One region of the Pseudomonas sihuiensis genome, then DNA from elsewhere that is predicted to be linked to it. Evidence: predicted binding sites of a transcription regulator. Region 1 holds the regulator's gene; each other region holds the start of a gene.
The links. Region 1 encodes sigma-54, which starts transcription at its own class of promoters, with help from an activator protein. Its sites were predicted from a motif close to ANTGGCATNNANNTTGCTNT; they were not measured.
Positions count from the first base shown of each region.

Region 2: the regulator sigma-54 is predicted to act here: its motif matches at 1,177-1,196, upstream of BLT86_RS23400 (pilin).
Region 3: the regulator sigma-54 is predicted to act here: its motif matches at 670-689, upstream of glnK (P-II family nitrogen regulator).

Region 1 covers NZ_LT629797.1:5,140,400-5,142,666, forward strand. Annotated here, with positions in the region: gene hpf (ribosome hibernation-promoting factor, HPF/YfiA family) at 1-176, opposite strand, end outside; gene BLT86_RS23980 (RNA polymerase factor sigma-54) at 276-1,769, opposite strand; gene lptB (LPS export ABC transporter ATP-binding protein) at 2,063-2,267, opposite strand, start outside.
Region 2 covers NZ_LT629797.1:5,005,220-5,007,486, reverse strand. Annotated here, with positions in the region: gene BLT86_RS25850 (hypothetical protein) at 1-559, opposite strand, end outside; gene BLT86_RS23400 (pilin) at 628-1,131, opposite strand; gene pilB (type IV-A pilus assembly ATPase PilB) at 1,351-2,267, shown strand, end outside.
Region 3 covers NZ_LT629797.1:4,405,850-4,408,116, forward strand. Annotated here, with positions in the region: gene BLT86_RS20695 (YifB family Mg chelatase-like AAA ATPase) at 1-125, opposite strand, end outside; gene BLT86_RS20700 (accessory factor UbiK family protein) at 219-476, opposite strand; gene glnK (P-II family nitrogen regulator) at 887-1,225, shown strand; gene BLT86_RS20715 (ammonium transporter) at 1,556-2,267, shown strand, end outside.

The DNA.
Region 1 (2,267 bases):
CCGCCGGCGATGTGCAGGGTGGCTTCGATCTTCTGTTTGAGTTTCTCGACCTCCATGGTCACCTGTACGTTGGTGATCTTGTCGAAGTGGCGTTCCAGTCGGCCCAGTTTCTCGCCGATATAGTCACGCAGGGCGTCGGTCACATCCAGCTGATGTCCACTGATGTTGACTTGCATACCGCTTTCTCCTCACTGGCTTGTGTAAGAGGCGGGTCTGGTTCGACCCACCGCCGGAACACTTTGGCCTGAAGGCCTGAGGCCTTCAGTCAATCTGGCCTACATCAGTCGCTTGCGCTCACTCGAGGGCGCTATGCCGAGGGACTCGCGATACTTGGCGACCGTCCGACGGGCGACTTGGATGCCTTGTGCCTCCAGTAAACCAGCGATCTTGCTGTCGCTCAACGGCTTTTTCGCGTTTTCTGCTGCAACCAGTTTTTTGATGATCGCGCGGATAGCGGTGGACGAGCATTCGCCGCCTTCGGAGGTGCTGACGTGGCTGGAGAAGAAATATTTCAGTTCGTAAATGCCACGCGGGGTGTGCATGAATTTCTGCGTGGTAACGCGTGAAATCGTCGACTCGTGCATACCCACGGCTTCGGCGATGTCGTGCAGCACCAGAGGCTTCATCGCCTCGTCGCCGTAGTCGAGGAAGCCACGCTGGTGCTCGACGATCTGCGTGGCCACCTTCATCAGCGTTTCGTTGCGGCTCTGCAGGCTCTTGATGAACCAGCGGGCCTCCTGCAACTGGTTGCGCATGAAGGTGTTATCGGCGCTGGAATCGGCGCGTTTGACGAAGCCGGCATACTGCGGGTTGACCCTCAGGCGCGGCATGGCTTCCTGGTTCAGCTCCACCAGCCAGCGTTCGTTGTGCTTGCGCACGATAACGTCGGGCACGACGTATTCCGGTTCGCTGGACTCGATCTGCGAACCCGGACGCGGATTCAGGCGCTGGATCAGGTCGATGACCTGGCGCAGTTCGTCTTCCTTGAGCTTGGTGCGGCGCATCAGCTGGGCGTAATCGCGGCTGCCGAGCAGTTCCAGGTAGTCGCCAACCACGCGCTGGGTTTCGTTCAGCCAGGGGGTGTTGGCAGGCAACTGACGCAGTTGCAGCAGCAGGCACTCGCGCAGGTCGCGGGCGCCGATACCGGCCGGTTCGAACTGCTGGATGCGGTGCAGCACCACCTCCACTTCGTCCAGTTCGACATCCAGCTCGGGGTCGAAGGATTCGGTCACTTCCTCGAGCGTTTCTTCGAGGTAGCCGTCGTTGTTGATGCAGTCGATCAGAGTCGCTGCGATCAGGCGATCCTTGTCCGACATGGGCGCCAGGTTCAGTTGCCAGAGCAGGTGGCTGTGCAGGCTCTCGCCGCTGGAAGTGCGAGTGGTGAAATCCCACTCGTCATCATCGTTGCTGGGCAGGCTGCTGGCGCTGGTCTGGTAGATGTCTTCCCAGGCCGTGTCGACTGGCAACTCGTTGGGAATGCGCTCGCCCCACTCGCCTTCTTCCAGGTTGTCCACCGTGGGGGTGGTTTCCTGGTAGCTGTCTTCCTTGCTTGGGGCTGGGGTGGCGCTTTCGGCGCCATCAGCCATCGGATCGCTGTTGTCGAAGTCGTCGCCGTCTTCCTGGCGCTCGAGCATGGGATTGGATTCCAGTGCCTCCTGGATTTCCTGTTGCAGGTCCAGGGTAGACAGTTGGAGGAGGCGGATAGCCTGTTGCAGCTGCGGGGTCATCGTCAGCTGCTGGCCCATCTTGAGGACTAGCGATGGTTTCATTGCAGACCTTAATTTACTGGCGAGTTACGCCTTCCACATCAGGGCGCCGAAGCGCCGCCAGGAAGCAAATTATATGCCTGAATTTCTCGTTTTTGCCTAGGGGTTGCAATATTTATGTAGCGAAATAGTGAGCGACCTACAGGTTGTGTGAAAGCGTAGCGAGCGAAGGTGAGGCAATACCGATGGCGGCCCCGCAAAAACAGGCGAGAAAGCGCAGTTTACGACTGTAAATGAGCATTTTTAGCCTGTTTTTAACGCAGCATCACCGAGTGCAGTAGTTTTCACGCAGCCTGCTACAGGCGGAATTCGTGGCCCAGGTAAACCTCTTTCACCGTCTGGTTGGCGAGGATGGTCTCGGCGTCACCTTCGGCGATCAGCTGTCCATCGTTGACGATGTAGGCGGTCTCGCAGATGTCCAGGGTTTCGCGCACGTTGTGATCGGTGATCAGGATGCCGATGCCCTTGGTCTTGAGGTGATGGATGATCTGCTTGATGTCG
Region 2 (2,267 bases), 140 kb from region 1:
CTAACTGCCTAACTGCATCAATATTGATCAGATAGCTTTCCCACCTTGAGGGTTTATAGGCAGGGTGCACGCCCTGCAAGGCATGACGAACACTCTCAAGATACCCCTCATCAGTTGGGGTCAGTAGTTTAACAAAGACAAACTCAACCCCAGAAAAAGGAGGAGTGTATTTTTTATCGTCTTCATCAACATAAATATCAGCTGCAGTTACCAACCTAAAACGATCTTTTTCAAAAGCCAAATAAAGAGGCCGCCCCTGATAGAGAGAGTAGACACCATAACTCAAAACAAACGCCTGCAAAGTAAATATAAAAAACACATCCCTAAACAACTCCGAACGAGCCTTACAAGGTGACACAACCAACAAAGTCAAAAACGGCCCACAAACAAGATCAACAAGAACAATGAAAAACAATATCTCACCAACATTTGTCACCCCCCAAAATTCCTTCGGATACCAAAAATAAAAAGCCCCAAAAAGAACGCAACCGACCACAAAAAAAGAAATTAGAAAATGCCTAGCTGAAAATTTAAAGGCATAAATAAATCTTTTTTCCAAAGCCCACCTCTTCTTTAAATAAAAAAAGGTGGAGGGCGCAAAGCACCCCCCACCTCTTTTAAATAAAATTACTTACATTCTGCAGGCGCAAAACGTGCCGGCAAGGTGCCTGCAGCACCACCAGCAAAACTATTAGCGCCAGCACCAGCAGCCCTGCAGCGCCAAGCAACGGCATTTGCAGGCGGCTGGAAGGCCGCCGTACCTACGGGCAAAAGGGTACCAATCGGTGAGTTAGGAGTCAAAGTCAAAGTACCGTTACCAGCATTTGCTGTCATAGTCACAGTGATTACACCGGTAGCAGGAGTAATGGCAACAGAGGTCACATTACGGGTTGCGCTAGGAGCGTTGTAACCCATCGCATAGCCGGCGGCATCGCCCTGCGGATTCCCAGAAGCCAGTACGTCAGCTACATGAGCCTTAGCTGCAGAAGCCAGACTCAACCCCTCGGTAACACGCGCACGCACAGTGTAATCTTGGTACGCCGGCAGCGCGACAGCGGCCAAAATACCAATGATCGCCACGACGATCATCAATTCAATCAGGGTAAAACCCTTTTGCAGTTGAGCTTTCATAATGTTCTCCTAGGTTGAAGTAAGGCCAGCGGCCCTGATTAAGCAAAAGCATAATCCATGCCAACCTCAAGCCCGCGCACTTTGGAGCATAAGCGGGCCAGCGTTCCACCACTCACGTCGCTAACTGACAAAAAATGTCATACGCTTTGCGCGGGTTTGGCAGCCTCACGCTTCTAGGCTATAACGCAGGCTTTGCGATAGCTTCTGGATATATCCGCTATGTCAGACTCCCCCGCCCTGACCGGACTGGCCAAACACTTGGTTCTGCAAAAACTGCTCGATGAAAGAACCGCTCAGCAGGCACTGCAACAAGCGCAGCGCAACCAACTACCCCTGGTCACTTATCTGGTTCAGAACAAGCTGGTCAAAGCGCGAGACTTGGCCGAATTGCTCTGTGAACAGTTCGGCATCGCCATGCTTGACCTGAGCAGTATCGACAAGGACAGCCAGCCCCGCGACCTGCTCAGCGAGAAACTAGCCCGCCAGCATCGCGTACTGCCGCTATGGCGTCGAGGTAACAAGCTGTTCGTTGCGCTTTCTGACCCGACCAATCACCAGGCCGTCACCGATGTGCAGTTCAGCACCGGCCTGACCACAGAAGCCATTTTGGTCGAGGACGACAAACTCGGCGATGCCATCGACAAGTTCTTCGACTCTGCCAACAGCAGCATGGACGAGCTGGCAGACGTTGATCTGGATGGACTGGATGTCGAGGCGGTTGATGATGAGAAGTCGGTCGGCGAAGGTGGCGCCGATGCTGACGATGCGCCGGTAGTACGTTTCGTCAACAAGATGCTGCTTGATGCAATAAAAGGTGGTTCTTCCGACCTGCACTTCGAGCCCTACGAAAAAGCCTACCGAGTCCGCTTCCGTACCGACGGCATCCTACATGAGGTCGCGCGCCCGCCCATCCAGCTGGCACCGAGAATTTCCGCCCGCCTGAAGGTCATGGCCGCCTTGGATATTTCCGAGCGGCGCAAGCCGCAGGATGGCCGGATCAAGATGAAAATCTCCAAGACCAAGGCCATCGATTTCCGCGTCAACACGCTCCCAACGCTCTGGGGCGAGAAGATCGTGATGCGAATTCTCGACCCCACCAGCGCGCAGATGGGGATCGACGCACTGGGTTACGAGGA
Region 3 (2,267 bases), 730 kb from region 1:
ACTGCTGTCTCCGGCAGGCCCACCAGCGTCAGGGAGGGTAGGCCGTTGGCCAGGTGCGCTTCGACGGTGACAGCCGGTGCTTCGACGCCGACCTGGGCACGGCTGTGAACGATGGCCAGGGACATGATCGCTCCTTGATCAGGTGGGGTGCAGTGCCTGTAGGAGCGGCTTCAGCCGCGAAGCCTGTTCGCGGCTGAAGCCGCTCCTACAACATAACCTTAGTCTGCGGCGGTGAGCTTGGCTTCCAGTTCGGCGACCTTGGCTTCCAGCGCCTCGAGGCGAGCGCGGGTGCGGGCCAGGACCACCATCTGGCTGTCGAATTCGTCACGGCTGACCAGATCGAGCTTGCTGAAACCGCTCTGTAGCAGGGCTTTGAACTGCGCTTCCAGTTCGGCGCGAGGCAGCGGGCTGTCGCCGCTGAAAAGACGCGAGGCGTGGCTACTGAGAGTGTCGAGCAAGGCTTTCGGCGGCAGCATGATCAGGTTCCGTAAACAGACGGTCGGCAGTGTAGCACGCAGCCACCGGCGGGGCGGTCTAGCACTGGTTGCACGATTTTTGAGCATTACCCAATGTGTAGATGCACCAAGTTTGTGCGTTGCATTCGGCGTGAATGACCGGTCACTGTGGCTGGAAGCTGTTAAAGGCTTGATAGATAGCGCTTTTGCGTGAGCTGGCAAGCTTTCTGCTTAGACCCCAGCGACGCATGCACCGATGCAGTTCTGGTGCTGCAGGCGAAGCGGGGGAGTGCTTCGTCGGGAGCGGTTGGTGGGTATCGACCACACCAGGCTGGAGCGGTCGGTGCATTACAAAAGCCAGACACTGCGCTTAGACTTGAGCCGGGTTCGCAATTCCTGGGGCAAGTCCACCTTACACGGGAGAAAGTTTCATGAAGCTAGTCACTGCCATCATCAAGCCGTTCAAGCTGGACGACGTGCGCGAGTCGCTGTCGGAGATCGGCGTGCAGGGCATTACCGTCACCGAGGTCAAGGGCTTCGGCCGCCAGAAAGGCCATACCGAGCTGTATCGCGGTGCCGAGTATGTGGTCGACTTCCTGCCCAAGGTGAAGATCGACGTGGCCATCGCTGACGATCAGCTCGATCGCGTGATCGAGGCCATCACCAAGGCTGCCAACACCGGCAAGATCGGTGACGGCAAGATTTTCGTAGTCAACCTGGAACAGGCGATTCGTATCCGTACCGGCGAAACCGATACCGACGCGATCTAACAAGCCTCCGAACCCCACGCCCCAGGAGTAAACCCATGACTCTGCGAACTTTCGCAGGGCTAGGAGCCCTTTTGTCCTCGAATTCTGGCTTTACGCTGTTTTCGAGGGCCAAAGCCGGAGCCGGCGATGTCTTCGCCGCTCTGCTGTGCCAGACCCTCTTTGGTCCTGCGCTCGGCCTAGTGATGGGAATGCCTGGTCGCCTCACGGCGCAGGGGTTCCGGTGATCCAGAACGAGCGTGGCAACGACCTGTAAGCATGCGGACGCGTCCTGAGCCAACCTGGACGTTTCAACCGAACAGCGCACTACAAAAGCGCGGCAAGAGGTGAAAAATGGATAACACAGCATTGACTGCATTGCAGTACGGCTTCGATACCTTCTACTTTCTGATCTGTGGTGCCCTGGTGATGTGGATGGCAGCGGGTTTTGCCATGCTCGAATCCGGCCTGGTGCGTGCCAAGAACACCACCGAGATCCTGACCAAGAACGTGGCGCTCTATGCCGTGGCCAGCGTCATGTACCTGGTGATCGGCTACCACATCATGTACTCCAGCCCGGAAGGCGGCATCCTGCCGAGCCTGGGCTTCCTGATCGGTGACGAAAACAGCGTCGACTCGGTACTTGCCGGTGGCGACGATGCACCTTACTACTCGGCCCGTTCGGACTTCTTCTTCCAGGTGGTGTTCGCCGCGACCTGCATGTCGATCGTGTCCGGTGCCGTTGCCGAGCGCATGAAGCTGTGGGCCTTCCTGGCTTTCGCCGTGGTCATGACCGGCTTCATCTACCCGGTTCAGGGTTTCTGGAAATGGGGCTCGGGCTTCCTCAACGAAGCAGGCTTCCTCGACTTCGCAGGCTCCGGTGTGGTTCACATGGCGGGTGCTACCGCTGCTCTGGCTGGTGTGCTGCTGCTCGGTGCACGTAAAGGCAAGTACGGCGCCAACGGCCAGGTCAACGCCATCCCGGGTGCCAACCTGCCGCTGGCGACGCTCGGCACCTTCATCCTGTGGATGGGCTGGTTCGGCTTCAACGGCGGCTCGCAGCTGA